DNA from 3 places in the Tardiphaga sp. genome. Region 2 is predicted to be linked to each of the others. Evidence: predicted binding sites of a transcription regulator. Region 2 holds the regulator's gene; each other region holds the start of a gene.
The links. The regulator LexA, encoded in region 2, represses DNA repair genes until DNA is damaged. The targets are predictions, from matches to a motif close to TGTTCNNNNTGTGTTCNG.
Positions count from the first base shown of each region.

Region 1: the regulator LexA is predicted to act here: its motif matches at 5,999-6,016, upstream of ACEK02_RS20600 (YifB family Mg chelatase-like AAA ATPase).
Region 3: the regulator LexA is predicted to act here: its motif matches at 8,533-8,550, upstream of ACEK02_RS18440 (helicase-related protein).

Region 1 is NZ_JBGMOE010000161.1:36,162-45,897, forward strand. Features, by position in the region: gene coaA (type I pantothenate kinase) at 1-312, shown strand, start outside; gene ACEK02_RS20585 (GNAT family N-acetyltransferase) at 317-1,267, opposite strand; gene ACEK02_RS20590 (ATP-binding protein) at 1,409-3,655, opposite strand; gene ACEK02_RS20595 (hypothetical protein) at 3,832-4,302, opposite strand; gene ACEK02_RS20600 (YifB family Mg chelatase-like AAA ATPase) at 4,412-5,950, opposite strand; gene ACEK02_RS20605 (diguanylate cyclase domain-containing protein) at 6,136-7,170, shown strand; gene ACEK02_RS20610 (MBL fold metallo-hydrolase) at 7,244-8,224, opposite strand; gene gshB (glutathione synthase) at 8,417-9,358, opposite strand; gene ACEK02_RS20620 (YraN family protein) at 9,396-9,736, opposite strand, start outside.
Region 2 is NZ_JBGMOE010000122.1:38,029-47,764, forward strand. Features, by position in the region: gene ACEK02_RS16720 (Orn/Lys/Arg decarboxylase N-terminal domain-containing protein) at 1-2,019, shown strand, start outside; gene ACEK02_RS16725 (N-acetyltransferase family protein) at 2,041-2,610, shown strand; gene lexA (transcriptional repressor LexA) at 2,912-3,628, shown strand; gene ACEK02_RS16735 (ComEC/Rec2 family competence protein) at 3,652-5,934, opposite strand; gene ACEK02_RS16740 (glutamine--tRNA ligase/YqeY domain fusion protein) at 6,148-7,818, opposite strand; gene gltX (glutamate--tRNA ligase) at 8,019-9,443, shown strand; gene gltA (citrate synthase) at 9,598-9,736, shown strand, end outside.
Region 3 is NZ_JBGMOE010000135.1:57,159-66,894, forward strand. Features, by position in the region: gene ACEK02_RS18410 (ABC transporter substrate-binding protein) at 1-221, opposite strand, end outside; gene ACEK02_RS18415 (thermonuclease family protein) at 483-1,247, shown strand; gene ACEK02_RS18420 (M48 family metalloprotease) at 1,317-2,780, shown strand; gene ACEK02_RS18425 (CarD family transcriptional regulator) at 2,865-3,929, opposite strand; gene fdxA (ferredoxin FdxA) at 4,167-4,505, opposite strand; gene ACEK02_RS18435 (RNA-binding S4 domain-containing protein) at 4,657-4,926, opposite strand; gene ACEK02_RS18440 (helicase-related protein) at 4,976-8,452, opposite strand; gene ACEK02_RS18445 (DUF3108 domain-containing protein) at 8,840-9,727, opposite strand.

The DNA of each region.
Region 1 (9,736 bases), on a different contig from region 2:
GCGGTACCCGTGGTCTCCGACTTCTTCGATTTCTCGGTTTACATCGATGCGGACGAGCCGGTTCTGCGCGACTGGTATGTGAGACGGTTTCTGGCGCTACGCGACACTGCGTTCCACGATCCGCGGTCATACTTCAATCGCTACGCGCTGTTGTCGGACGAAGAAGCGACAGCGACCGCGTTGGCGATCTGGGAACGGACGAACCTGGCCAATCTCGAAGACAATATCCTTCCGACGCGGCCGCGTGCGACGCTGATCCTGAAAAAGGGCGCGGACCACGTGGTGGAGAACGTTGCGCTACGTCGGCTGTAGACGATCACGCTGCGTGACGTGAGGCATCCGTGCTGAAGTGCTCGATATAGCGGGCGCCGATCGAGGTCACCGGCATCACGATCAGGACGTCGGTGGTGCCGAACTGGTGATCGATCACGGCGCCGTCGCCGATCATGGCGCCGATTCGCAGGTATCCCTTGATCAGCGGCGGCAACGCACGGAGTGCCGCCTTGGTGTCGATGGCATCCGCGGCCATCCGGTTCATCTCGACATAGCGCGACGGATGCGCGCGGGCGCGCCAGGCTTCGGGTGCGCGCGCATTGTGGTGCAGGAACGACAGCGGCAGTGCCAGACGCTCCGGATCGGTGCCTTCAAAGCTGGCACAACCGATCATGACGTCGAACTTGTTCTGGCGCACATAGCTCCAGATGCCCTGCCATAACAACTCGACGGTGCGCTTGTTGCGGTAACGCGGCAGCACGCAGGAGCGACCGAGTTCGAGAAAGCGCAGACCCGCATGGCGCTCGATCATCCCCGACAGATCGAATTCGCTATCGGTATAAAAGCCCCCGTTTCGCATGGCTGCCTCATGCCGTAGCAGGCGATAGGTGCCAACCACCGGCTGCTTGCCGGATAGCGTGGGCTTCGCGTCGTGATCGACGACGAGAAGGTGATCGCAGATCTTGTCGAATGCATCCTTGTCGCGGCGTGCGAGCATGGTGGCGGCGTCGGCGATCGCAGTACCGTTCTTGTAGAATACTTTATACCGCAGACGCTGCGCGCGCTTCACGTCGCGCTTGTCCTGCGCGAGGCGAACTTCGAGCGGGCCCATCCGGCCCAACGAACCGGTGGTAGCCGGAATGCCGTTGGCGGGATGAAGGTGCAGCGGCGGCTTGAACCAGGTGATCGCAGTCTGTGCGGCGGCGCTCATGTTCTGGGGCCGCAACATCTGCATGAAACCCTGTTTCGGTCGCACCAGTTCGTTGCCATGCATGGCCATCCCCAACTCAATCGCCTTGTGCCGCAGGCATCACGCGAATCATCGATGCGGCCTATCCGCACCAGACATCACGAGCGCTCAACAGCCGTGTGACGGACGTGTTGCGGAGGTGTGACAGCGACATTGAGAGTGGAGCTAGGCGGCGATATGCCGCGACGTAGCAAGTCCCTTGAGGGCTTCGGCGAGTTTGTTGCGGTCCAGCGGCTTCATCAGGAAGCCATCCATACCGGCCTCGAAACAGGCGTAGCGATCTTCCACCAGCGCATTGGCTGTAAGGGCCAGGATCGGCGTACGCCTGACGCGCTGGCCGGCCTCGCGTGCGCGAATGCGTTTGGTGGTCTCAATGCCGTCGAGCTTCGGCATCTGGATATCCATCAGGACGAGATCGTAAGGCGTGCCTGCGGAATCCGAGGCCAGCCAGGATTCCAGCGCCTCATTGCCATTGGTGGTCACGACCGGCTTGTGACCCAGCCGCGTCAGCAGTGAGCGCATCAGCAGCGCGTTGATCTCATTGTCTTCGGCAACGAGGATCGACAGACTGGGCCCCGTCGCCAGCGCCAATCCCGGCGTGGCAGGTTCACGCTCGAGCAGATCATCGGGGGCGATCGCTGGCGAATCGGTCTGCAGGGTCAGGCGCGCAGCGAGCGAGGCCGCACGCAGCGGCTTCACCAGATAGCCGGTGAAGGCGCTCGGTGCCGCGGGCTGTAACTCATGTCGCATTGCCGGCGTAAACAGCACGATCCGTCGTAGCGCGTGCGGAATCGCGGCATCCGCGAGGTGTTCGGCGGCGTCAGCGCCAAGGGCACGATCGATCATGACGGCATGCCACGACCGTTCGGGCAGCAGTGCTTGTGCGACGGCAATATCCGATACGGTGCAGGTCTGTGCCCCCCAGCGCCCGAGCCGCAAGGCCATCAAGGAGGCTTCGATGGTTTGCGGCGCCACCAGCATCACCGAAAGGCCAGAGAGATCGGGCGCCATGAAGGTCGCCGTACCGCTGTCGGACGCGGCGAGCGGGATCGACACTTCGAATGTCGAGCCGGCGCCGAGTTCGCTCTGCAGCGTGATACGGCCGTTCATGCGCCTGACGATGCGCTCGCTGATGCTGAGGCCGAGACCCGTTCCGCCGTAGTGGCGCGCAGTGCCCTCGTCTGCCTGTTCGAATTCGCGGAAGATGCGCTGCTGCGCCTCGGGTGCGATGCCGATGCCGGTATCGCGCACCAGGAAAGAGATTTCGTTTGGCCAGATGCCCGGTTCGACGATCAGGGCCACGCCGCCCGTGGCAGTGAACTTGATGGCATTCCCCGCGAGATTGAGCAGCACCTGACGCAGCCGCGCCGCATCGCCCACCACTTGCAGCGGCAGCCGCTCGTCGACATAGGCCGCGATTTCGAGATTGCGGGCCTGCGCGCGCGGCGCCAGCAATTCGGTGATGTCCTCGATCAACCCGGCCAGTGCAAACGGCCGGTATTCAAGATCGATCTTGCCGGCTTCGATCTTGGAGTAATCGAGCAGCTCCTCGATGAGTGACAGCAGCGCATCGCCGGAGGTCTTCACAGCCCTGGCGTAAGTGGTCTGTTCGGGCGTCAGTGGCGTATCGAGCAGCAAGCCACTCATGCCGAGAATGCCGTTCAGCGGCGTGCGGATTTCATGGGACGCCATGGCGAGGAAACGCGACTTGGCGCTGTTGGCGGCATTGGCATGGTCGCGCGCTTCACTGAGGGCGCGTTCGGTCTGGGTGCGGTCGGTGACATCGCGACCGACGCACTGCAATTCGGCGGGCTGTCCGGCGTCGATCCGCACCAGACCTTCGCGCCATGCGATCCAGCGCGGGCCGGTCGCCGTGGCGATCTTCTGATCGTGGATGCTGGTGCCGTTGGGCTCGTTGGCGATGTCGCCCTGCTCCAGCAGCGTGAGTTCGAAGCGGCTGCCGATCAATGCCTCGCGCGGTCGTTCCGCCAGCGCACAATAGGCATCATTGACGAAGGTGATGCAGCCTTCAGTGTTGCGGATCACGATCAGGTCGCCCTGCGCTTCGAACAGGCTGCGCGCGCGCTCTTCGGCCTCCTTCAATTCCCAGTTCCGGTCGACCAGGGCTTCGTTATGTGCAGCCAGCTTGCGCATCCGCTTGCCCATCAAGCGCATGCGGATGCTCATGGTGGCCAGGGCGACGCAGGCCAGCGCGAACAGGAAGCTGGCGCCGATTGCAAAGGCGTGCGGGTCGTAACCTGAGTCTTTCGACGTCGAGCCGGAGATAAAGCCGTAGGCGCCCCCGAAGGCAGCCGAGAACATCACGATGGAGCGGATGATGAAAGCAAGCCATGGAAAACGGCGCGCAAAGCGCCGGAAATAGACCTTGATCCGGAAAACGCCCTTCGCCACAGATCAGTACTCCGGCTTGGTCACATCAAGGCTCGCGCCTGCACGCAAATACAGACCGCGATCAGGCGATCGCGGATATCGGAGACAATGCGGGTATGTTGTTGCCAAGTGCTTGCCCTCGCCGCAGTTTTGAATTTGCCGGCGCAGACATGGTTGATGAAGCGTTAATGTGCGGCCTAGAGGCTGGCCGCTGCCATCCGTGCCGGGCTGCGATTGTGGGCGCCGACGATCAGTGCTGCCGCATCGCGCGCCGTGAAGCTGTGTGACTTCACGAAGATCCGGTAGTCGGCGTCCCCGTGTTCCGACAAATAGATGACGGGCTCTGAACTCGCGGATGTGTCGGCAATGCCGATGAAGCGCGTCGCGGCCGTGATGGAACAGGCGTCGGGTTCCGCTGCGTCGACATCATCGAGCACGACGAAGTCGGCGGTCTCGGCGCTGTCGACGATCTGCACACGGACGGTCGCCTGCAGGGGATCGCTGGTGAAGCTGACATGCGATTGCGCCTGCCAGGGCATGGTGGCGATCTGGATGGTGGTTTCACTGGTGGAGATGCAAGGACGTGCGCCGGTTACGAAATCGCCGTGGGTGAGAAAAGCTGCAAGAGCCAAGGGAATCGTCGAGGCTAAAATCTTGAAACGCAACATGACACGGTACTCGCCTTGGCCCCGTAACGCGGGGTTATGGTGAGCAGAGCGTAAACAAAACTCGTTACTATCGCGTTGACGTCCACATCAGGGGGGTGACGTGGAGACGTCACGCCGCGCGGCGCACATCCTCAGCCAACGCACGGTAAGACAACGCCTCGGCCAGATGCAGCCGACCGATTTTTTCTGCGCCGTCGAGATCCGCGAGCGTCCGGGCTACGCGCAGCACGCGATGATAGCCGCGCGCTGTTAGCCGCATCGTTTCGGCGGCATCGCGCAACAATGTCAGTCCTTGGGCATCCGGCTGCGCGACCGTTTCCAGCACAGAGGCGGGCGCGGAAGCATTGGTGTGGGTGCCCGGCAATCCCGTCGCAGCATAGCGTATGGTTTGCAGATCGCGCGCGGCGGCGACACGCGCTGCGACTTCGGCGGAACCTTCCGACGGCGGCGGCAGAATGAGATCCGATGCGGTGACAGCCGGCACTTCGATGCGCAGATCGATGCGGTCCATCAGGGGGCCGGAGATGCGCGCCTGATAATCGGAGGTGCAGCGATCGATGCGGCCGCGTTTGCAGGAGAAGCCAGGCTCGAACGCGTGACCGCAGCGGCACGGATTCATCGCAGCAACCAGCATGAAACGCGCCGGATAAGTGACGCGGTGATTGGCGCGCGACACCGCGACCTCGCCATTCTCCAGCGGCGCGCGCAGCGAATCGAGCACGCGCGGATCGAACTCCGGCAGTTCATCGAGAAACAGAACGCCCTGATGCGCCAGCGAAATCTCACCCGGTCGCGCGCGCAGGCCGCCGCCTGTGAGCGCCGCCATGCTGGCGGAGTGATGCGGCGCGCGGAACGGCCGGCGTGCGGTGAGCGCTCCGTCCTTGATTTCGCCGGCCACCGAAGCGATCATCGAGACTTCGAGGAGTTCCGCCGGTGATAGCGGCGGCAGAATCGATGGCAGCCGTGCCGCCAGCATGGATTTGCCCGATCCCGGACTTCCGACCATCAGCAGGTGATGCCCGCCGGCGGCAGCGATCTCCAGCGCGCGCTTGGCACTTTCCTGTCCCTTGATGTCGCGCAGATCCAGCATGGATCCCTCGCGCGCGTGAATCTTCGGTTGGGGCCGCGACAGAACCTGCGTGCCCTTGAAGTGATTGGCGATCTGGATCAGCGAGGTCGCCGCGATGATCTGGATGTCTGGGCTGGCCCAAGCCGCCTCCGCGCCGCAGGCAGCCGGACAGATGAGGCCTTCATCGCGTGCATTGGCGCCGATGGCAGCGGGCAGCACCCCGGCCACCGGCGCGAGCGAGCCATCGAGCCCGAGTTCGCCGAGCACGGTGAAACCGCTCAGGGCATCCGCCGGAATCGCGCCGATCGCCGCCATCAGTCCGAGCGCAATCGGCAGGTCGTAATGGCTGCCTTCCTTCGGCAAATCGGCGGGCGCGAGATTGACGATGATCCGCCGTGCCGGCAGAGCAAGACCCGAGGCGACCAGCGCGGCACGGACCCGTTCGCGCGCTTCGGACACCGCCTTGTCAGGCAGGCCGACGATCAGGAAATTCGGCAGACCGGGCACGACCTGAACCTGCACATCGACCGCGCGGGCCTCGATCCCCTCAAAGGCTACGGTGGAAACACGTTGAACCATGCCGCCCTCATTCGGGATGAGAGCATAACTTAAGGTTGTTATTATTTCAAGAACAATCAGTGAACGAAGATAAAGATAAAGTATGCTGATTTTGGCTGAAGTCGGCCACTGGCGTAGGAAATCTTAAACACGTCATGCAAAACATCCTATCAAGAGCTCCGAGACGAAGACCGGGTGCCCGCAGAATGTCAGATCGCTTGTCGAAGCCGCCAGACGCTCCGAATGACGCCGACCTGATCGCTGCGCTGAGGGCGCAGATCGAAGCCCAACAAGTCATTATCGACGAACAAGCTGCTTCGCTGGCGCATAGCCGGAAGATCTTCGATCGCTCTTCGGCCGCCGCGCGAATCGGCGTCTGGGAATGTGACCTTTCCGATGAATCGCTGGTCTGGACCGATGTTGTCTATGACATCTTTGATCTGCCGCGGGGCTCGACGCCGCTTCGCGAGGAGGCGCTCGCCTGTTACCCCGAAGAATCGGTCAGGGAACTGACGAAGCGGCGCAGCAAGGCCATCGAGGATCGCACAGGCTTCAGCCTCGATGCGGAAATCATCAGCTTCAAGGGCAACCGGCGCTGGATCAGGATCACGGCTACCGTCGAGTCCGTCGACGGCGTTGCCGTCCGCATCTTCGGCATGAAGCAGGATATCACGGAAGAGAAGATTCTGGCTGACCGTAACCGCTATCTCGCCGAATTCGATACGCTGACCGGGCTCGCCAATCGCAGCCAGTTTCAAACCAGGCTGTCGCTGTTCGATGCAGCATCGGCCAGCAAGGCAAAACCGTTCGGCGCGCTGTTGCTGATCGATCTGGACGAATTCAAGCCGGTCAATGACTGCTTCGGCCACGCAGCCGGCGACACCTGTCTCACTGTCGTGGCAAATCGTATCCGCAACATTTGCGCGGGCGCGGAACTGGTCGCGCGCCTCGGCGGCGATGAATTCGCGGTTCTGCTGGGCCCCCACGCACAATTCGAGGAAGCCTCCGAGACGGCGCGCGCCATCGTCGCGCAGTTGGGCCTGCCGATCGATCATCGCGGACAGCAACTGCGGGTAGGCGCATCGGTTGGCATCGCTTTGGCGGACAATTGCACGTCATCGCAACTGGCGGCCATGGCCGACTCGGCGCTCTATGCGGCGAAGGATGCCGGCCGCGGGACGTTCCGGATCTACAAGCGCGGTGCAGAGCGACGCGCGCGGGACACGTCATCCGCTGCGTAACGATAGGGTCGGTGTGGAATTCCTGCGGCGGCCACTGTCTCAAGTTCGCCGCAGGAAAGTCGAAAGATGTCCGCTAGAGATTCATCACCATCGGCTCGGCGATGTAGCGGAAGCCGTCGCCTGATTTCACCACATGGCCATAGCCCGGCCACGCGAAGTGATAGGACATCACAGCGGTCTTGTTGGCTGCGAGCATATCGAGCATCTTCACCCGCGTTGCCGCTGCCATCTTCGGATCGGAGTCATAGGCGAACTCCATCCGTGGCTTCTCCAGTAGCAACACCTGATGATGGGTAAGATCGCCGAGGAAAGCGAAGGACTTTCCGTCCGATTGGATCATGAACATGTGGTGGCCGAACGTATGACCGGGCGCATGCATGGCAGTGACGCCCGGCAGGAACTCCTGACCGTCCTTGTAGAACACCAGGCGGTCGCGCACCGGCAGCAGGTTCTTGCGCGCATGGACGATGAAGTCCTTGAGCGGTGAACCCAGTTTGCCTTCGTCGGTCCAGAACTTGAAGTCTTCCTCGCTGAGATAGACCTGTGCATTGGGAAACAGCGGCTTGTCATTGGCATCGACGATGCCGCCGATATGGTCGATATGGGCGTGCGAACACACCACGGCATCGATATCGCCGGGCTTGATGCCCGCTTCGGCCATGCTTTTCTGCAGGCGGCCTGTGGTGTTGCCGAACAATTGCGACGTACCCATGCCTGTATCGAACAGGATGAGTTTGTCGCCCATGTTGACGATCGGGGCGTTCTGTTCGAGCACGACGTTGCTGCTGCTGAGGAAATTATCCGTCAGCATTTTCTGCACGTCCTCCTTGGGTACGCCGACGAACGTGCCGGAAGGATCGCCGAGCGGCAAAGGTCCGTCGGAGACAACGGTGACTTCGGCGCTGCCCAGCATGAAACGATGGAAGTAGGGTGCCTGCGTGCCGAGTTTTGGTGCCTTGGCCGATGCGCTGCCGATCAGGCCGGGAGCGAGGAGATTTGCGCCCAGACCTGCGCCGAGTGCGAGCAGGGACCTTCGCGAAACTTCTGAAGTCATGCGTTTCTCCACTGATATGCTTTTGCTTGCCGCCACATGTGGCGGGCCGCCCGATTGGCCGGTCGTGCATCGGCATGCTGCGCTTGCCGATCATGACTGGCAAGCAAAAGCAGCAAGCGGAGAATTGCGATAAATGGAATTCAAACTGCTGCGTCGATGATTGACGCAGCGCAGCGAATGACGTGGCGGAGTTTACTTCCGCTTCGCTTCGATCACGTCCCAGACGCGCGCCGCCACATCCGGTCCACCAAGCTTGGCGATGGCGCGGATGCCCGTGGGGGATGTGACGTTGATCTCGGTGAGGTTACCGTCGATCACATCGATGCCGACGAACAGCAGACCGAGGTCGCGCAGCGCCGGTCCGACGCGTTCGCAGATCTCGCGCTCGCGCGGCGAGAGTTCGGTGGCCTTGGCGGCGCCGCCGCGCACCATGTTGGAGCGCAAATCGTCTTCAGCCGGCACGCGGTTCACGGCGCCAGCGAATTCGCCGTCGATCAGGATGATGCGTTTGTCGCCATGTTTCACTTCGGGAAGGAAGCGCTGGATTACCCACTGCTCCTTGAAGGTGACGGAGAACAGATCGTAGAGCGAACCGAAATTCATGTCCTGCGGCAGCACGCGAAACACCGCCGCGCCGCCATGGCCGTGCAGCGGCTTCATCACCACGGCGCCATGCTCGGCGCGGAACGCGTTGATCTCATCCTTGTCGCGCGAGATCAGCGTCGGCGGCATCAGGTCCGAGAACCCCATCACGAAAATCTTCTCCGGCGCATTGCGCACCGAGGCGGGGTCATTGACCACCAGCGTCTTCGGGTGGATGCGCTCAAGAAGATGTGTCGAGGTGATGTAAGCGAGATCGAACGGCGGGTCTTGCCGCAGCAGCACCACGTCGAAGGATTCCATATTGGTGCGGACGGGGTCGCCGAGGGTAAAGTAATCGCCCTCGACGTCGCGTACCGACAGCGACTGTACCGGCGCCACCACGTCATTGCCGCGCAGCGAGAGCTTGTCCGGGGTGTAATAGGACAGTTTGTGGCCGCGCTTCTGGGCTTCCAGCAGCATCGCGAAGGTCGAGTCGCCCTTGTGATTGATGCGCGCGATGGGGTCCATCTGGACGGCGACGTTCAAGGTCATGCTGGGGGTCCGGAATTGTGATCAGGAAGGCGAAAACTCAGGTACTGGCGTCGAACGCCGCTAACAGATGGCGTGGCAAATGTCTCGGCGCAATCAGTACGACGTCGAAACGCAGATCGAATTCCGCATGTTCGGGATGCGTCATCAGCCAGGCCTGGGCGGCATCCATGATTCGGGCCTGCTGGCGCGGCGTCACGGCATAGGCGGCTTCGTCCAGGCTGGCGCGGGCCTTTACCTCGATAAAGGCGACCAGGCTGCGCTTCCTGGCGACGATATCGATCTCGCCATGAGGGGTGCGAAAGCGGCGGGCCAGGATCCGATAGCCCTTGGCCAGCAACAAAGCTGCGGCGCGGCTTTCGGCGGAGAGGCCGGTATTGA
Region 2 (9,736 bases):
TATGTGTTCCTCTCCGAGGAAACGCCACCCTTCATCGCCAAGAACCTGATCAGCCGCCTCAAGCAATATGCCGAGACGCTGAAGACGCCGTTCTTCGGCGCGCTGGTGGATTATGCCGAGGAAGGCAACCAGCTCTGGACCTGCCCGGGCCACAATGGCGGCGTGTTCTACAGCCGCAGCCCGATCGGGCGCGTGTTCATGGAACATCTCGGGGAAGCGGTGTTTCGCGACGACCTCGACAATTCCGTGCTCGATCTCGGCGACCTGCTGACTCATGAAGGTCCCGCCTTGCAGGCGCAGAAGGAAGCCGCGCAGATTTTTGGCGCGGAGAAGACCTATTTCGTGCTCAACGGCACCTCTACGTCCAACAAGGTCGCGCTGTCGGCTTTGGTCACCGATGGCGATCTGGTGCTGTTCGATCGCAACAACCACAAGGCGGCCTTGCACGGCGCGTTGATGATTTCGGGCGGTGTGCCGATCTATGTGCCCACGTCGCGCAATCCGTGGGGCCTGATCGGCCCGATGGACTGGGCCGCCACCGACGAGGCCGCGCTGCGCGAGCGCATCCGCACCAATCCGCTCGTCACCGATCCCGAGGCGTGGAAACGCCCGCGCCCTTTCCGTGTCGCGGTCGTGGAACAGTGCACCTATGACGGCACCATCTACAGCGCCGAGATGATCATCGCGCGCATCGGCCATCTCTGCGATTACATCCTGTTCGACGAAGCCTGGGCCGGCTTCATGAAATTCCACCCGCTCTATGCCGGCCGCTTCGCCATGGGGCTCAAGGAGCTCGGCCCGGATTCGCCGGGCATCATTGCGACGCAGTCGACCCACAAGCAGCTCGCGAGCTTTTCGCAGGCGTCGCAGATCCATATGAAGGATCGGCATATCCGCGGGCAGAAGCGCCGCGTCGAGCATCGGCGCTTCAACGAAAGCTTCATGCAGCACGCCTCGACCTCACCATTCTATCCGCTGTTCGCATCATTGGATGTCGGCGCGCAGATGATGAAGGGCCGCTCCGGCGAAGTGTTGTGGGACGACACGATCCGCCTTGGCATCGAACTGCGCAAGAAGATGCGCGCGGTGCGCCGCGAGTTCGAGGAGAAGGAAACCCGCGCCGAGCGCCGCTGGTTTTTCGAACCCTTCGTGCCCGAGCGCGTCGCCATTCCCGACGCAGCCAGCGAAGGCGCTGTTCACAATGTGCCCTGGGAAAGCATCGGCACCGACCAGCTGGCCACCAATCCGTCCTACTGGCAGCTCGCACCTGACGCCGCCTGGCATGGCTTTCCCGGCATGGTCGCCGGTTTCGCCATGACCGATCCGAACAAGCTGACGGTGCTGACGCCGGGCTTCGATCGCACCACCGGCGCCTATGCCGACCATGGCATCCCTGCTCCGGTGGTCGCTCAGTTCCTGCGCGAGAACCGCATCGTCCCCGAGAAGAACGACCTCAACTCGCTGCTCTTCCTGCTGACACCCGGCGTGGAAGCCAGCAAGGCCGGCACGCTGATATCGGGCCTTGTCGCCTTCAAGAAATTTCATGACGACAACGCGCTGCTTGAAGACGTCATCCCGGAATTCGCACGGCGCAGGCCCGCGCGTTATGCGGGCATACGTCTGCGGGATCTGTGCGGCGACATGCACCGGTTCTTCCGCGAGGCCAATGTGAGCGAACTCCAGACCAAGCAATTCTCCGCTGACCATCTGCCGGAGATCGCCATGTCACCTCACGATGCCGCGCGCTGTCTGGTGCGCAACGACGTCGATTACCTCCCGATCGACGAAATATTCGGGCGCGTCGCGACGACGCCGTTCGTTGTCTATCCGCCCGGCATCGCGACGATCGTCCCCGGCGAACGGCTCACCGACCGCTCAAAGCCGATGATCGACTATCTCCGGATGTTCGAGACCTGCTTCAACACCTTCCCGGGCTTCGACGTCGAAATTCAGGGCATCTACCGCAAGGTCGACGCCAATGGCCGGATCCGGCTTTACACTTACGTGGTCTCCGAATAGGGAGCACGTAAGGAGCCTGATTTGCCAACGGAACTCGAACAGCCGGTCGTCATCCGACCATCACGCGACACCGACGTGGATGCCATGCTGGCGATCTATCGCCGGCACATCCGGCAAGGCGTCGAGGAAGGCGTCAGCGACGCCGACACGCCGCAGCCCGACGATCTCAGAGACCGGCGCAAGAACCTGCGCAGCAAACGGTTCCCGCATCTCGTCGCCACGCAAGGCGGCGAGGTCGTGGGCTACGCCTATGTGGTGCTGTTCCGCAAACGACCGGCCTATCGCTACACGGTCAAGCATTCGATCTATATCCACCACGGACATGTCGGCCAGGGCATCGGCCGACTGTTGATGCGCGAACTCATCGACGTCTGCGCGGCGGCCGGCTTCCGGCAGATCATCGGCTATATCGATGCCGACAACACGGCCTCGCTCGGCCTTCATGAGAGCTTCGGCTTTGCCCGCGTGGGCCTGCTACCCGGTGTCGCCTATCGCTCCGGCCGCTGGGCCGACACGATCATGGTTCAGCGCTCGCTAGCCACCGGCTCCACGACTCCGCCGCCGCCCGTCGGGCGGGTGACGTCCGCATAGCGCAAGCTCCGGCAGGAGCGTTTTCGGTATCCGGCAAGAGATCGACGACCGGCCAGGAACAGCCCCTCAGCCGCGCTCAATGCGCTTTCCGTTGACGGCAAATTAAGCATTGCGGAACACATATGGAACATATAGTGTTCGTTCATGATTTGTTTCGAGATTCTGTGGCTTTGAGTAGTTTGAGAGTGCCCGAACTCGCGCAACCGATCTTCGAATGATCGCCCCTGGATTGAGGCTCACCGTTCGAAGGCCCTTTGAAACGCACGCGGCGGCCGACACCGTCAACTGAGGATGGCTTCAGATGCTCACGCGCAAACAATACGAACTCCTGCGATTCATCGATCAACGGCTGAAGGAAGCCGGCGTCCCGCCCTCCTTCGACGAAATGAAGGATGCGCTCGACCTGCGCTCCAAGTCCGGCATTCACCGTCTGATCACGGCGCTGGAAGAACGCGGCTTCATCCGCCGGCTGCCGAACCGCGCCCGCGCCATCGAAGTCATCAAGTTGCCAGAGCTCGGCGCGCCGGTTACTGGCGGCACCGGCCGCCGCGGCTTCACACCCAGTGTCATCGAAGGCACGCTCGGCAGGGTGCGTCCGGCCGCCAGCATCGGTAGCGGCGATGACGATAACGGTCGGACTGTCGCCATCCCGGTGATGGGCCGGATCGCCGCAGGTACGCCGATCGAGGCCCTGCAGACCCGCAGTCACACCATCAGCATGCCCGCGGACATGCTCGGCTCCGGCGAACATTACGCGCTCGAAGTGCGCGGCGATTCCATGCAGGACGCCGGCATTCTGGACGGCGATACCGTGCTGATCCAGCGCAACGAGAGCGCCGACACCGGCGACATCGTGGTGGCCCTGATTGACGACGAGGAAGCCACGCTGAAGCGCTTCCGTCGCCGCGGCGCGTCGATCGCGCTGGAGCCTGCCAACGACGCCTATGAAGTCCGCATCCTGCCACCCAACCGGGTCCGCATTCAGGGCAGGCTGATCGGCCTGTACCGGCGCTACTAAGCCAAGGCTGTCGCATTGACGGACTACTGATCTTCGGGTTGAAGATCAGTTTCCGCCGGCGTCGCATCGAGCGGCCGGTTTTGCTGCGGACGACCCGCCTGTGGCGTGTCGGGTGATGGCTCATCGGGAATGGCGCGTGACCACGGGCGATCCAAGCCGCGCGGCCGCACAGCGTCGATAGCAAAGCCGTTCGCCTTTCGCTGCACACTCATCGCCCCATTTCGTTGCAGGCGATCCTGATCGATCACCAACGCACGGCAATCCTTTGGCGGTTGTTTCGTCGTGATGATGAGCGCCGCGTTCTCGCAGTCATCCGTGAATGCACCCGGCTGCAGCACCAGTGCCACCAAAGCACCATCAGCGAGCGGCGTGATGCATCCGTCGCGGTCGCAGGACACGCCATGGCTGAGGGAGCCATCCGTCGGCAGGCGCGCATCTGCATCGCCGGCGAGCCACTCTTTCAGCAGAAACGTATCCTTGACGCTGCGCATCACGCGCAGAAGCCCGTCCCTGCCCCGTACCGCGACGCTGTGACCGTCACCCGAGATCAGCACATCCGGCTGCTTGACCAGTAACGCCCAGACAATCGAGAGCGCCAGCACGCCAGCCCCCGCGAAGCGCAACGGCGTGCGCAGCAGTCCGAGGACGATGATGCCGATACTGGCTAGTATCAGCGGTCCGGTCCCGAAGGCCGGCATCCGGCCGATGGCGCCGGGCAACGCGGCGACCCATTGCGCGACCACGATCATCCACTGGATGCCGAGATCCATCAGCCCCCAGAACACGCCGTCAAAGCCGAACGGCATAGCCACGAGCCCGAGAATGCCGGCAGGCATCACAAGCGCGGAGACCACCGGCATCGCCAGCAGATTGGCGAGGACGCCGTAAGGCGTGACGCGATGAAAGTGAAACGCGGCATAGGGCGTCGTGGCGAGGCCTGCCACCAGCGAGGCCAGCACGAGCATTGCAATCTCGCGTCCACCCCATAGCGCCACGCGCGCTGTCGCGGAATGATCGGGAGAGGCAAACAGCGCGGGCATGCCGATCTGCACCAATGCGACCAGCCCCAGTGTCGCGGCGAATGACATCTGGAAACTCGGATGAATCAACGCTTCGGGCGCCACGATCAGTACGATCATCGCGGCCACCGCCAGCGTGCGGAACGTCACCGCGCGGCGATCGACCATGACGGCGATCAGCACCACGGCCGTCATGAAGAACGAACGTTGCGTCGCGACCTCGCCGCCGGACAGCAGCAGATAGAATAGCGCTGCGAACAGCGCCGCCGCTGCCGCGACCTTCTTGATCGGGAATGTCACCGTCAGCACGGGGATCAGCGCCAGCAGCGCGCGTATCGCGAAGAACACCACGCCGGCGACGACGGCCATGTGATAGCCGGAGATCGACAGTACATGACCGAGGCCGGAGATGAACATCGCGTCGTTGACGTCGGTGGAAATTGCATCGCGGCGCCCCGTGAGCAGCGCTGTCGCAATAGCGCGGTTGTCGCCTGTAAGCACGGTACGGATTCGTGCGTCGATGGCGTCACGCAGCCCCTGCATGGTCGCCGAATAGCGTAGCGTCACACTCGGCTGTACCGGCGGATCGACGGCCTTGATGCCGCCCGTCACAAAACCGGACGCGCCGATGCCCTGAAAATACAGATCGCGTCCGAAGTCGTAGCTGCCCGGCCGGAGCGGCGACAGCGGCGGCTGCAACCTTGCCTTCAATTCGATGAAACGACCGACGGCAGGCGCGGTCCCTTTCTTCACCGAGAGCCGGACACGCGTCAGCTTTGGTGCGGCGCGCGGGCTGTCCATCGTCGCGACGCGCAGCACGAAGCGGTCCGTGCGCTCCCGTTCTTCATGGGTTTCCACAAAGCCGGTCAACGCGACGGAATAGAGCGGCTTCGCCAGAACCTCATGCCCCACGCGTGAGGTCTTCACGGCGGCCACAGCAAAGCCGGCCGCGATGGCTGCAACAAGCATGATCGGTGGAAACCATCGTTGTCGCCGCAGCAGAAACGCGGCCAAGCAAAGAAGGCTCGCTGTCGCGGCGGCAACCCAGGCCACCGGTTCGCGCTCGGCGGCAAAATACAGCGCGATGCCGCTGCCGAAAGCGATCGGCACCCAGGGCAGCAAGCGACCGGGACCGGCTTCGGCCTGCACCCACGTCCGGAGCTTCTCGACGCGCAAAGTTGATGACGACGCTGACGGAAGAGCAACGCCTGCCGTGGCCGGCGGCGGCCATGTGGTCGCCGTACCGGATCGGCCCCGCCGCTGTTGCTGATCCCCGCCCCGCGCCATCGAACGCCCGCACGCCACGCTCGCCCTCCCGAATGCTATCGGAAGGGCTGCCGGCGACTAGCGGAACGGATGCAGAATCCGAAAACTAATCCCTGGGGCTGCGGAGGGCGGCAGGATGGGTAGAGCGTCTTCGCGAAACCCATCAACACCAAACATGACCGTGATGGGTTTCGCACCGGCGCAAGCGCCCCGGTGCTTTACCTACACCTGAGCTCAGGCGAGCTTGGCGTAGCTGTCGCGCAGACCGACGGTGCGGTTGAAAACGAGCTTGCCCGGCGCTGAATCCTTGTCACGGCAGAAGTAGCCCTGACGCTCGAACTGCACGACGTCGCTCGTATTGTCACTCGCCAGCGCCGGCTCAAGCATGGCGCCGCTGAGTGTCTCCAGCGACTCCGGATTGATCTGCGATGCGAACTCGGCCGCATTGGGCTGCGGATCGGCAAACAGCTGGTTATAGACACGCACTTCCGCCGGCACGGCATCCGCGGCGCTCACCCAATGGATCGTCGCCTTGACCTTGCGGCCGTCCGGCGCATTACCGCCACGGGTTTCCGGATCATAGGTGCAGCGCAGTTCGACCACCTCGCCAGCATCGTTCTTGATGACGCTCTTGCAGGTGATGAAATAGCCGTAGCGCAAACGGACCTCGCGGCCCGGCGCCATGCGGAAGAATTTCTTCGGCGGCTCTTCCATGAAGTCGTCATGCTCGATGTAGAGCTCGCGGCCGAACGGGATCTGCCGCGTGCCCAGCGCTTCATCATCGGGATGATTGACCGCTTCGAGCTGCTCGACCTGTCCCTCGGGATAGTTCTCGATCACCACCTTCAGCGGCTTCAGCACAGCCATGCGCCGCTGCGCCGTGCGGTTCAGCGTCTCGCGCACGGCGAAATCGAACATCGAGATATCGACGGTCGAGTTGGCCTTGGCGACGCCGATACGCTTGATGAATTCACGCAGCGCTTCGGCCGGAATGCCGCGGCGCTGCAAGCCGGCCAGCGTCGGCATGCGCGGATCATCCCAGCCGGTGACATGGCCGCCGCGCACGAGTTCGGTCAGCACGCGCTTCGACAGCAGCGTGTAGGTCATGTTGAGGCGCGCGAATTCATACTGATGCGGGCGCGACGGCACCGGCAGGTTTTCCAGGCACCAGTCGTACAACGGACGGTGGTCCTCGAATTCCAGCGTGCAGATCGAATGCGTCACATGCTCGATGGCGTCGGACTGGCCATGCGCGAAGTCATAGGACGGATAGATGCTCCATGCCGTGCCGGTGCGCGGATGATGCGCGTGCAGGATGCGGTAGATCACGGGATCGCGCAGATTGATGTTGCCCGACGCCATGTCGATCTTGGCGCGCAGTACACGTGCGCCGTTCGGAAATTCGCCTGCGCGCATGCGGGTGAACAGGTCGAGGTTTTCCTCGACGCTGCGATCCCGGAACGGGCTGTTCTGACCGGGCTCGGTCAGCGTGCCCCGTTTGACGCGGATTTCCTCCTGCGACTGATCGTCCACATAGGCCTTGCCGGCGCGGATCAGGTCCTGGGCCCAAGCATACAGCTGCTCGAAATAGTCCGAGGCGAAATGCAGGTTGCCCTCCCCCCACTCGAAACCAAGCCAGCGCACATCGCGCTGGATCGCGTCGATATATTCCTGCTCTTCCTTGGTCGGATTGGTGTCGTCGAAGCGCAGGTTGCAGTGCCCGCCGAATTCCTCCGCAATGCCGAAATTCAGGCAGATCGACTTGGCGTGGCCGAGATGCAGGTAGCCGTTGGGCTCCGGCGGAAAGCGCGTCACCACGCTCTTGTGCCTGCCGGATTGCAGGTCCGCCGCAACGATGTCGCGGATGAAGTCACGGCCTGCGTCGGATACCGATTCGTCTGTCATTTGCTGCCTTTCAAGCTGCGCCCTATGTGCCAAATCCGGAAGGCCGCGCCAAGGGCCGGATCAGGCGCCGGATCCCGCGAAAGGGCATTTTCCGATCCGGTTCCGGCCCAAAAACCGCATTTATTCGCCGTGAGACAGCGCCCTGTCGTTGTGATAAACGCCCGCCAACAGTCACCCCCGAATTGATCGAACCCTTTGCTATGAGCACTCCCGTCGTTACCCGCTTCGCTCCTTCGCCGACCGGCTTCCTCCATATCGGCGGCGGACGCACCGCGCTGTTCAACTGGCTCTATGCCAAGAAGACCGGCGGCAAGATGCTGCTGCGGATCGAGGATACTGACCGCGAGCGCTCCACCGATGCTGCGATCGACGCCATTATCGACGGGTTGAAGTGGCTGGGCATTGATTGGGATGGCGACACGGTCTTCCAGTTCGCCCGTGCCGGCCGGCACCGCGAGGTCGCCGAGCAATTGCTCGCCGAGGGCAAGGCCTATTATTGCTATGCCAGTGCCGAGGAGCTGCAGCAGATGCGCGAGACGGCCCGCGCCGAGGGCAAGTCCAAGCTCTATAACGGGCTATGGCGTGATCGCGATCCGTCCGATCCGCGCCCCGATATCAAGCCGACAATCCGCCTGAAGGCACCGCTCACGGGCGAGACCGTGATCGAGGATCAGGTACAGGGCCGCGTGGTCTGGCAGAACGAGAACCTCGACGATCTCGTGCTGCTGCGCGGCGACGGCAACCCGACCTACATGCTGGCCGTGGTCGTCGACGACCATGACATGGGCGTGACCCATGTCATCCGCGGTGACGACCATCTGATCAACGCCGCCCGCCAGAAGCAGATCTACGACGCGCTGGGCTGGACCGTCCCCAGCATGTCGCACATTCCCCTGATCCACGGACCGGATGGCTCGAAACTGTCAAAGCGCCACGGCGCGCTTGGCGTCGAAGCCTATCGCGCGCTGGGCTATGTCCCGGCCGCCCTGCGGAATTACCTGGTACGGCTCGGCTGGAGCCATGGCGATCAGGAAATCTTCTCGACCCAGGAGATGATCGACGCGTTCGACCTGTCGGGGATCGGCCGTTCCGCCGCGCGTTTCGATTTCGCCAAGCTCGAAAATCTCAACGGTCACTACATCCGTCACACCGACGATCAATCCCTCGTGACCATGTTCGAGGACGTACTGAATTACGTCCCCGGCGGCCTCGACCTGAAGCCGAAGCTCAACGACACCACCCGCGCCCAATTGCTGCGCGCCATGCCGGGCCTGAAGGAACGCGCCAAGACGTTGATCGAACTGATCGACGGCGCCAACTTCATCTTTGCCGATCGCCCGCTGGCGATGGAGCCAAAGGCGCAGGCCGCCTTGACGCCGGAAACCCGGGTGTTGATCGGCAAACTGCGCACGGCGCTGGAAAGCGTTACGGATTGGACCGCTGCGAATACCGAGGCGGCGACACGCGCCTTTGCCGAGGCCGAAGGCATCAAGCTCGGCGGAGCCGCACAGCCGCTGCGCGTCGCGCTGACCGGCAAGACCACCTCGCCCGGAATCTTCGACGTTCTGGCAGTATTGGGGCGGCAGGAATGTCTGGACCGGCTGGCCGATCAGGCATCTATTTAGCATAGCTGTAGGCCGCTTTTGCCCGCCTTGCAGCGCACACAGCAATACGCTACGCATTCTGGCGAATGCTCTGGAATTCCCGGCTAGCCTCCCCATTTCTCCTGAAATGTCGGTGGTTTGCCGGCCCCTCAACGATCTCATCGGGGACCACGCGATGGACGCAAAAACCAATACCAAATCCGCAACGCTGACAGTCGACGGCAAGAGCTTCGACCTGCCGATCCACAGCGGGACCGTCGGCCCTGATGTCATCGACATCGGCAAGCTCTACGCCCAGTCCGGGATGTTCACCT
Region 3 (9,736 bases), on a different contig from region 2:
CGCGCGATGTTGGCGGACAGATCGGCCTTGTTGAGATGGTCGGCGGCAATGATCTCGATCTTGCGGCCCAGCACTTCACCACCGAAATCTTCCGCGGCCATCTTGGCTGCGGTCTCGCTGCCGACACCGGTGATGTCCGCATACAGGCCCGACATGTCGAGAATGGCGCCCAGCTTCAACGGCTTGGTCTGCGCCATTGCGCTTGTTGCCGCGAACGCCATTGCTGACGCCAGCAGACCTGTAATGATCTTCTTCAAAAGTCCCTCCCTCAAAACGTGCCGCAGCTTTTTGCGCGGTATTCGTTTTTGTTATCGCGATCATGCCGCAATGGAACAACAGCGGCAAGCGGCGGTGCAGCCAAGAATAGCTGCAATGACATCAAGGTTTTCCGCAAAGCGGAATGGATTGCTGGCTATGATAGACGAGAGGTTGACCGGAGCCCGCAAGGTGGCGTGATGCGTGCCGCATCTGCAAGATATGACGTGTCGCATGCCGCAACACTGTTGCTGGCAGCGATCGCCATTTCGACATCCGTGCAATCTGCGTCCGCCGCCGGCTGTATGTTCACCGCTCAGGGCGAAGGCCGCGTCGCCGACGTCATTGATGTCAGAACATTGCGTCTGAGCGACGGCAACGAGATCCGTCTGGCGGGGATCGAACCGATAGCTGACTCGTCGAAGTCGACGAACGACCTCTCCGCATTGATTGCCGGCCGCGATGTCACCTTGCACGGCGAGAGCGACATGCCGGATCGCTACGGGCGGCAACCGGCTTTTGTCTTTGCCGATCCCGCTGCGCCCTCGCTGCAAGCCCAACTTCTGGCGCAGGGCGCCGCCGTCGCCTCTGGCACGATTTCCGACACAGCCTGCGCGACGGAACTTGCCGCCGCCGAAAGCTCGGCCCGCCGACTGAAGCGCGGAATCTGGGCTCAAACCAATGTCATAAAAAACGCGGAAAGTCCCGGCGATATCTTGGCCGATGTAGGGCGTTTCGGGCTGGTGGAGGGACGGGTCCTGTCGGTTCGTCAGGCCGGTACGGTGACCTACGTCAATTTCGGGCGTCGCTGGACTCAGGACTTTGCGGTGACTATTTCAAGGCGCATGATGACAGCCTTCGAGGCGGCAGGAATCACGCTTAAGTCCCTTGAAAGACGACATATTCGCGTTCGAGGATGGATCGAGAGGCGCGGCGGGCCGCGGATCGAGGCGCTCGGAGTGGGGCAGATCGAGGTGGTCGGGGACAATTAGACCGCTTGGACGAACAGGCTGCTTAGGCAGAGAGTGGACGACGTGACGGGTGTGGGACGGCAAACCAGCTTGAGCCGCCGCCTTTGGGCTGCGCCTGTTGTGCTGTGCGCCACGCTCACTTTATCGGCCTGCGGCGATGTCAGCCGGTTCGAGGCCGCCTCGTCAGTCAAGCCGACAATGCCGGCCAAGCCGCCGAAGCCTGCCGTGGTACAGACCCCGGCCGCCGAGAAAGAACACGAGCGCATCCTCGCATCCTATGGCGGCGCCTACGACGACCCGCGGCTGGAGTCACTGATCACCAAGACCGTCGATCGGCTGGTCGCGGCCTCTGAGCGACCGGACTTGGCCTACAAGGTCACGATCCTCAATTCCGGCGCCGTGAATGCATTCGCGCTGCCGACCGGACAGCTCTATGTCACGCGCGGGTTGATCGCGCTGGCCAGCGATACATCGGAGATTTCATCGGTGCTGTCGCACGAGATGGCGCATGTGCTCGCCAAGCACGCGTCTATCCGCGAGGAACAGGCACGGCAGGCGTCGATCGTCACACGCGTCGTGACCGACATGGGCAGCGATCCCGATCTCACCGCACTGGCACTCGCCAAGTCCAAACTGACAATGGCGAGCTTCTCGCGCGCGCAGGAATTCGAAGCCGACGGCATTGGTGTCGGCATCTCGGCCCGCGCAAAATTCGATCCCTATGGCGCATCGCGCTTTCTCGCGGCGATGGAACGTAACGCCGCGCTGAAGGCCAGCCGTACGCCGCTCGATCCCCGCGCGCAGGACTTCCTGTCGTCCCATCCGGCAACGCCGGAGCGCGTGCAGAACGCACAGGCCAATGCGCGGCAATATTCCTCGCCTGATGGCGGCGAGCGCGACCGCGAGACCTATCTCTCGGCGATCGATGGCATCGTTTACGGCGAGGACCCGAGCGAGGGTTTCGTGCGCGGCCGGCGCTTCCTGCATCCCAAGCTCGGCTTCACCTTCCAGGCGCCGGAAGCCTTTTCCCTCGACAATACAGCGCAGGCGGTGATTGGCGTGCGCGAAGGCGGCAATCAGGCCATGCGCTTCGACGTGGTGCGCGTACCGTCCGAACAGACGCTGAGTGACTACCTGAATTCCGGCTGGATGGAAAATGTCGACAAGGCTACCACGGAAGAGCTGACCATCAATGGCTTCCCGGCAGCGTCGGCTATCGCGCGCGGCGACCAGTGGCAATTTCGCGTCTACGCATTGCGCTTTGGCAGCGACGTCTATCGCTTCATTTTCGCTGCCAAGCAGAAGAGCACCGAAAGCGAGCGCAATGCCCGCGAGACCGTGAATTCGTTTCGGCGCCTGACGCTGGCTGAGATTCAGGCCGCCCGTCCGCTGCGCATCAAGGTGATTACGGTGCAGCCCGGAGACACCGTGGAGTCACTATCGCATCGCATGAACGGCGTCGATCGTCCGCTGGAGCGCTTCCGCGTGTTGAACGGGCTCGAGAACAATGCCAGCGTGAAAGCCCGCGACCGCGTCAAGATCGTGGTGGATTGAGATCCACCCAGCTACTGCTCAATCGACAACAAAAAAGCCCGGCCTCTCGGCCGGGCTTTTCATATTCAGCTCGCGAGACGCTGCTTATGCAGCCTCATCCGCGGCGGCGACATCATCGTCACCATCACTGTCGGCATCATCAGCACCGGCTTCGGCACCTGCCTCAGCCTTGGCGCCGCGGCGCGGGCTCTTGGCGAGCTGCCCTTCGATCTCCTTGACCGCTTCGGTCTCGGTGACGTGCTGAACCACAGCGATTTCACGCGACAGACGATCGAGGGCTGCTTCATACAGCTGACGTTCGCTGTAGGACTGCTCGGGCTGCGAGTCGGAACGGAACAGATCGCGCACCACTTCGGCGATGGCAACGATATCGCCCGAATTGATCTTCGCTTCATATTCCTGCGCACGGCGCGACCACATGGTGCGCTTGATGCGGGCACGGCCCTTCAGCGTCTCCAGCGCGCGCTTGACCAGCGCCGGCTCGGACAGTTTACGCATGCCGACATTCGCGACCTTCGCGGTCGGAACGCGCAGGGTCATCTTGTCCTTCATGAAATTGATCACGAAGAGTTCAAGCCGGGCACCTGCAATTTCCTGTTCCTCGATGGCGAGGATCTGGCCAACACCGTGCGCCGGATAGACCACGAATTCGTTGGTCTTGAAGCCCTGACGCTGGGTCAGCGGCTTCTTCGGCTCTTCGACGCGCGGGGCCGCAGCGGGGGCCGGCTTGGCGGCCACGGGCTTCGCAACAACCTTGGCGACTTCCTTCGGCGCAGCAGCCTTCACAGCGGGCGCAGCGACCGGGGCCTTGGCCACAGGAGCCTTCGCAGCCGTCTTCGGCGCAGCAGGCTTGGCAGCAGGGGTCTTCGAAGCAGCAGCCTTCGGAGCAGGCTTGGCAGTCTTATTTGGCATTGCACTTCTTTTATTTTTGGAGGACTTTTCAGCCGCAGCCTTCGCGGCGGTCCGGGTGTCCTTGACAGGGGCCCGGGCACGGCCTTTGGTGACAGAATTCTTCGCAGCAGGACCCTTCACAACGCGGCTGGCCGCAGTTGTCTTCTTCAAAGTCTTAGGATCCAAGACTTTCGAAGAGGACGCCTTCTTCGAAGCAGCAGCCTTGGAAACACTCTTTTTACGCGTTTTCTGTGACACAGCCTGCGCGTGGAGACCGCCACGCCCCTGTTTGATGTTTTAAACGGGAACCTGGCAGGGCCAAATCGAGCGGCACCACACGGTCCAGCTTCTTGAATTGTGCCTATTATAGCACATTTCCCGCAAAAATCAATGATTTATGCCCCGTTGCAACCGTTCGGCGGCCGCTGACAGGTCATAATCAGGGGTAGGGTAAATTTCACGTGGCGCCGGTAACCGGCAAAGAAAATGAGTCGCTTAGTCGCCGGTACCGGGTGCAGCCGAGAAATATTTCTCGAATTTGCCTTCCTGGCCGTCGAATTCCTTGGCGTCGTCCGGCGCTTCTTTTTTCTGAGTGATGTTCGGCCACGTCTTGGCGTGCTCCAGATTGATCTGCAGCCACTTCTCGATGCCACCTTCGGTGTCCGGCTTGATCGCGTCAGCGGGACATTCCGGCTCGCACACGCCGCAATCGATGCATTCGTCCGGATGGATGACCAGCATGTTTTCACCCTCGTAGAAGCAGTCCACGGGACACACTTCGACGCAGTCGGTGTATTTACATTTGATGCAATTGTCGGTGACGACGTAAGTCATCCAGAACTCCGGAAACGATCGATATTCAGTGTTTGCGTAGCGCACCCACCCCGCTGCCGCAAGTGATGCGGCCGGCATAGGTCTGGGCATTTCGACCAAGGGAAAAACCTGCCACGAAACCATCATTGGACGCGGTATATGGCCTAGATAGTTACTCCGGGAGGTGTTGCAAATCGGTATAGAGCACGCGCGCCGCAGTCGCATCGCCGCGCCTTTCCGAGAAACCCTCGACCTTCATCACCCGTACGGTGCGATCCAGCGCCACCGTGAGGACATCGCCGATCTTCACACCATGGCCTGGCGACTTCTCGCGCTCGCCATTGATGCGGACCTTGCCGCCTTCCACCAGCGCAGCAGCACTGGTGCGGGCCTTGACCACCCGCGCGTGCCACAGCCATTTATCGAGACGCTGGCGCTCCAATCGACACACCACCATAATGGCGGCGCGGAGCCGCCTTGCATGACCTGCATCAATCCTTGCGGCCGCTGAGCTGTTCCTTGAGCGCGGCGAGTTTCGCGAAGGGGGAGTTCGGATCGATCGGACGGTCCCGTTCGCGCGGTGCCGCCGATGTGGCGAACGGACGGGTTGCCCCACCACGATCACTGCCACGGCCCTCACGACCCTTGTCGCCGCCCTTGAAGGGGCCTTTGCCCTTGCCCTGGAAGCGTTCGCGCTCACGCGGCGGACGGCCACCATCGCCCGGCTTGCTGTCCCGGTTACCGCGATTGCCACGGTTGTCGCGGTTCGGCGCACCTTCGGCAGAGGCCGCGGCGGCCGGCGCGTCGCTGCGCGGACGGCGGAACTCGTTGTTATTGTTGCGGTCGCGGCGGCCCTGGCCACCCCGATCGTTACCGCCGCGGTCATGCCGCTCGCGCTGCGCGCCATCGGCTGCAGCGCCTTCCGCGGGCGCCGACTGCGACGCGCCCTGCGGGGCGTTGCTGTTGCGATGGTGGCGGTTGCGATCGTGGCGCGGCGGACGACGCTCTTCCGAACGACCACCCGGACGCCAGACCTCGACCAGTTCGGGCTCGGCAGCGACGGCTGGAGCCGCAGCGGCTTCGCCCTCGGCAGGCGCAGCAGCATCCGCCACTGCAGCGGTTTCGGTCCCGGTCTCGGCAATGGCCGCAGCGGGCTCTGGCTGCGCGTCGACGGAAGCCGTCTCTTCGACAGGCGCAGCTTCCGGCGCGGTGCTGGGCACCAGCGCGACTTCCGGCAACAGCGATGCCGACGATACGGCGGCGACTTCTTCAACCGGAGCTGCATCAGCAGTTGCATCGGCGGCTGTCTCCGCCGGCGCGGTCTCAGCCGCTTCAGCGGCAGCCTCGACCGCAATGACATTGTCCTCACCGGGCTTGTCAGACTCGGCAAGTCCCACCAAGGCATCGGGCTGATCGGCCGTCTTGTCTTCAGTCTTGTCCTCAACCTTGGGCTCGATCGGCGTCGTCGCAGCGACCGGCTTCGGCGGCGCCGGCGGCAATGGCGCCTTCTTCTCCATGCGATAGCCCAGGGCACGCAGGATCGAGGCGAAATCCTCGCCGGCGGAACCGGTGAGCGAGGTCATCGCCTGCGTCACCACGAAGTGGCGGCCGTCGAAGGCACCGGCGGGCTTGTCGCCCGGCGATGCTTCGCGCCAGGCCAGCGCAGGACGGATCAGATCGGCAAGGCGTTCGAGAATATCGACGCGCACCGCGCGCTCGCCGCACTGGCGATAGCCGAGCACGCGATAGGCATCGCGATCGAGCAGCTTGTCGACCGGGAAGGACGTGCGGCCGGAACCTGCGAGATGCTGCGCATTGGACAGCGCCGACATGTCGACATTGTCCTGCTTCTGCGCCCACAGCAGCGAGGCCAGCGAACGCGCCGCAGGCTTCAGCAGAGCGGGGATATAGATGTGATAGGCGCCGAAGCGCACGCCGTATTTCCGCAACACGGCACGCGACGGCTGATCGAGATCCTTCATCTCGGTCGCGATCTTCTGCCGCTCCAGCACGCCGAGCGCTTCGGTGAGCTGGAAAGCGATACCGCGTGCGATGCCGGTAATGTCTTCGGCCTTGGTCAGATCGAACAGCGGCCCGAGCAGCTTCTCGATATGCGTCTTCAGCCAGAGATCGAGGCGGGCCTGAACCGCATCGCGCGGCGCGCCGGAGAGGCGCTCGTCGGCGATGATGCGGAGACGGGGATGCAGCACGTCATCGGCCGCGACCAGACGGGCCACGGCATCGCCGGTCCAGCGCATGGTGCCGTCGGAGGCGAGCACGAACTGATCGTCCGGCGCGTTGCCGAGTTTCTCGGCGCGCGCGTCGATCTCGCCGGCCAGCGCCTTCAGCGCCGTCGCCTGCAAGGCCTTCGCATCCGAGCCAGCCTCGGCCGCATCGGGCAAAAATGTAAATCCGTCGAGACGGCCAATCACATGGCCCTCTACGATCACTTCGCCCGTCTTACCAATTTCAGTATTCAGCATCGTGTTTTCCCGCAAGCGGCGCATCAATACACTGGTACGACGATCAACGAAACGCTCAGTGAGCCTTTCATGAAGGGCATCTGACAGTTTATTTTCCAATTCGCGCGAAATTCCCTGCCAATGATCAGGATCTGAGAGCCAATCAGGCCGATTTGCCACGAATGTCCAGGTCCGGATTTGCGCGATTCGGCCCGATAACGTGTCGATATCGCCATCGGTTCGATCCGCTTGCGCGATTTGAGTGCCAAACCAGGCATCGGGGATGCGTCCGCGCTTCATCAGAAAGTCGAAGATGGTGACTACCAGCTCTGCGTGTGCGGCAGGCGCGATGCGGCGATAATCGGGGATCTGGCAGGCATCCCACAATTTCTCGACGGCGGCCTTGCCCTGCGCCATCTCGCGCACATCGATGTCACGGACGGCATGATCGAGCACGCGCAGGTCTTCGGCGATCGGCGCACGGGTCAGCGCCTCGTGGCGCGGCGTTTCAGCCAATGACACCTGCAGCGACGCGATCGATGAGAAATCCAGCTTCGAATTGCGCCACTGCAGCACCTTCACCGGCTCGAAGATGTGGTTCTGCAGCTGATTGACCAATTCAGACTCGAACGGCTCGCAGCGGCCCGTGGTGCCGAAGGTACCGTTGCGCGTGGCACGGCCGGCGCGGCCGGCGATCTGTGCGAATTCCGACGGTGTCAGGCGACGGAATTGATAGCCGTCATATTTGCGGTCACTCGCGAATGCCACGTGATCGACGTCGAGATTGAGGCCCATTCCGACCGCGTCGGTTGCCACCAGGTAGTCAACGTCACCATTCTGGAACATCGCGACCTGCGCGTTGCGGGTGCGCGGCGACAGTGAGCCCAGCACCACCGCAGCACCGCCATGCTGGCGCTTGATCAGTTCGGCAATCGCATAAACTTCATCGGCGGAAAACGCGACAATCGCCGTCCTGCGCGGCTGCCGCGTGATCTTGCGATCACCTGCAAATTCCAGATGCGACAGACGCGGCCGCGTCACGATGCTGGCGCCGGGGAGCAAACGTTCGATGATCGGTCGCATGGTGGCGGCGCCGAGCAGCAGCGTCTCGTCGCGGCCGCGGCGATGCAGGATGCGATCGGTAAAGACGTGGCCGCGCTCCAGATCTGCGGCGATCTGGATCTCATCGACGGCCAGAAACGACACGTCGAGATCCCGCGGCATCGCCTCGACGGTGGAGACCCAGTAGCGCGGCTTCGCCGGCTTGATCTTCTCCTCGCCGGTGATCAGCGCCACGGCTTCGGGGCCGACGCGGTCGACGATCTTGTTATAGACCTCACGCGCGAGGAGGCGCAGCGGGAGGCCGATGATCCCCGACGAATGCGCGAGCATGCGCTCGATGGCGAGATGGGTCTTGCCGGTATTGGTGGGGCCGAGCACCGCGGTAACGCCGGCGCCGGGAGCCCTGCCGTTCGACAGCGTGGGCGAGGAAGAGAAAAAGGCCATGTTTTTCAGATATTTCCGCGTCGCCGCCGGTCAAGACGGACACAGGCTGCGACGCTTCAGAGCCGCGTGTTTGGATGGTCTGGAACGAGTCCGGAACGAAAGCGGCCCGAATCGGTGACTCGGCACCTCCATGGCCGCATCACCCCAACATCTCGCGCTGACATTCTCCGGGACTGACTAGATCAAGTTTGTGACAGCGCAACAAGGGCCGACAAATCCCTCAAGTTATGAACAGCGCACGGACTCCGATGGCGTTTCGAGTCAAGCCGGAATCCTGCACAAATCCTGCGGCATGTTTGCGACGATGCTGCGATGGCGCACTTTGTCTTGGTCTTGCGACTTTCCTGCGGCAGCGCCAGCGCCACCCGTCGATGCGCCAATTTCGGCTCAGTTCGTCCTGGCCACGGCCTTCGGCGGCGCGGCTGACGTGACGAATTCGGTGGCTTCCAGCATGGCGACGCCGAGCGGGGTCGGGATCGTCATGCGATACGGCACCAGCACGCGGGTTCCGGCGATCGGCACCAGGGTCACTTCGATATTGCGCTGGGCGGCAATATATTTGATGGCGGCGCGGTCGGGCACATAGCCGGCGATCGGCGTGAAATAGACGGCGCAGACGATCGCGGGACCACGATAGCCCTTCTCGGCCTTCACGCTTTCCATGCGCTTGTAGTCGAGCTTGAGATCGTAGCGCATGCGGCCGTCGAAGATCGACGTGCCGGTGCGGCAACTATCCGGCGTCATCAACTCTCCGGTGCCGGGCACGCGCAGCAGCGAGCCGGTCATCGGATCGATCACATTGCGCCGATGCGCATCGGTGATCGCGATCTTCTCGGGATCGAGCGGCGGCTCCGGCTCGATGGAGAACTCCTTCACATAGCCCGGCGTGATCAGCATCTTGATCGTCTCGGACTTCTTCGCGGAGGTGGTGGTGGCGCTATAGGTCGACGGCACCAGGGCGCCCGCGACCACGCGGCCGGTGGACTGGCCGGAGCCCGAGCCGCCGGAAAACGCCTTCAGCAGGCCGGCAGTGCCGCCACTGGCCGTCGCGGAATACTGGTCTTCATTGATGTCGATGGACCAGACACCCTTGCCGACCGCGATGCCGGCGAGGCTGGCTTCATATTTGGCTTCCAGCTTGCCGCCGGGCGCCACCGCCTGCGCGGGCGCCAGAACCGGAGCCTGGGCCTGGCTTTGCGCCTGTGCGGAGGCCTGACCGGTCAAAACCGGCAGCATCAGGCCCGCGGCAACGGCGAACCCCGCGCCCAAGCGCACCTCAAAAAG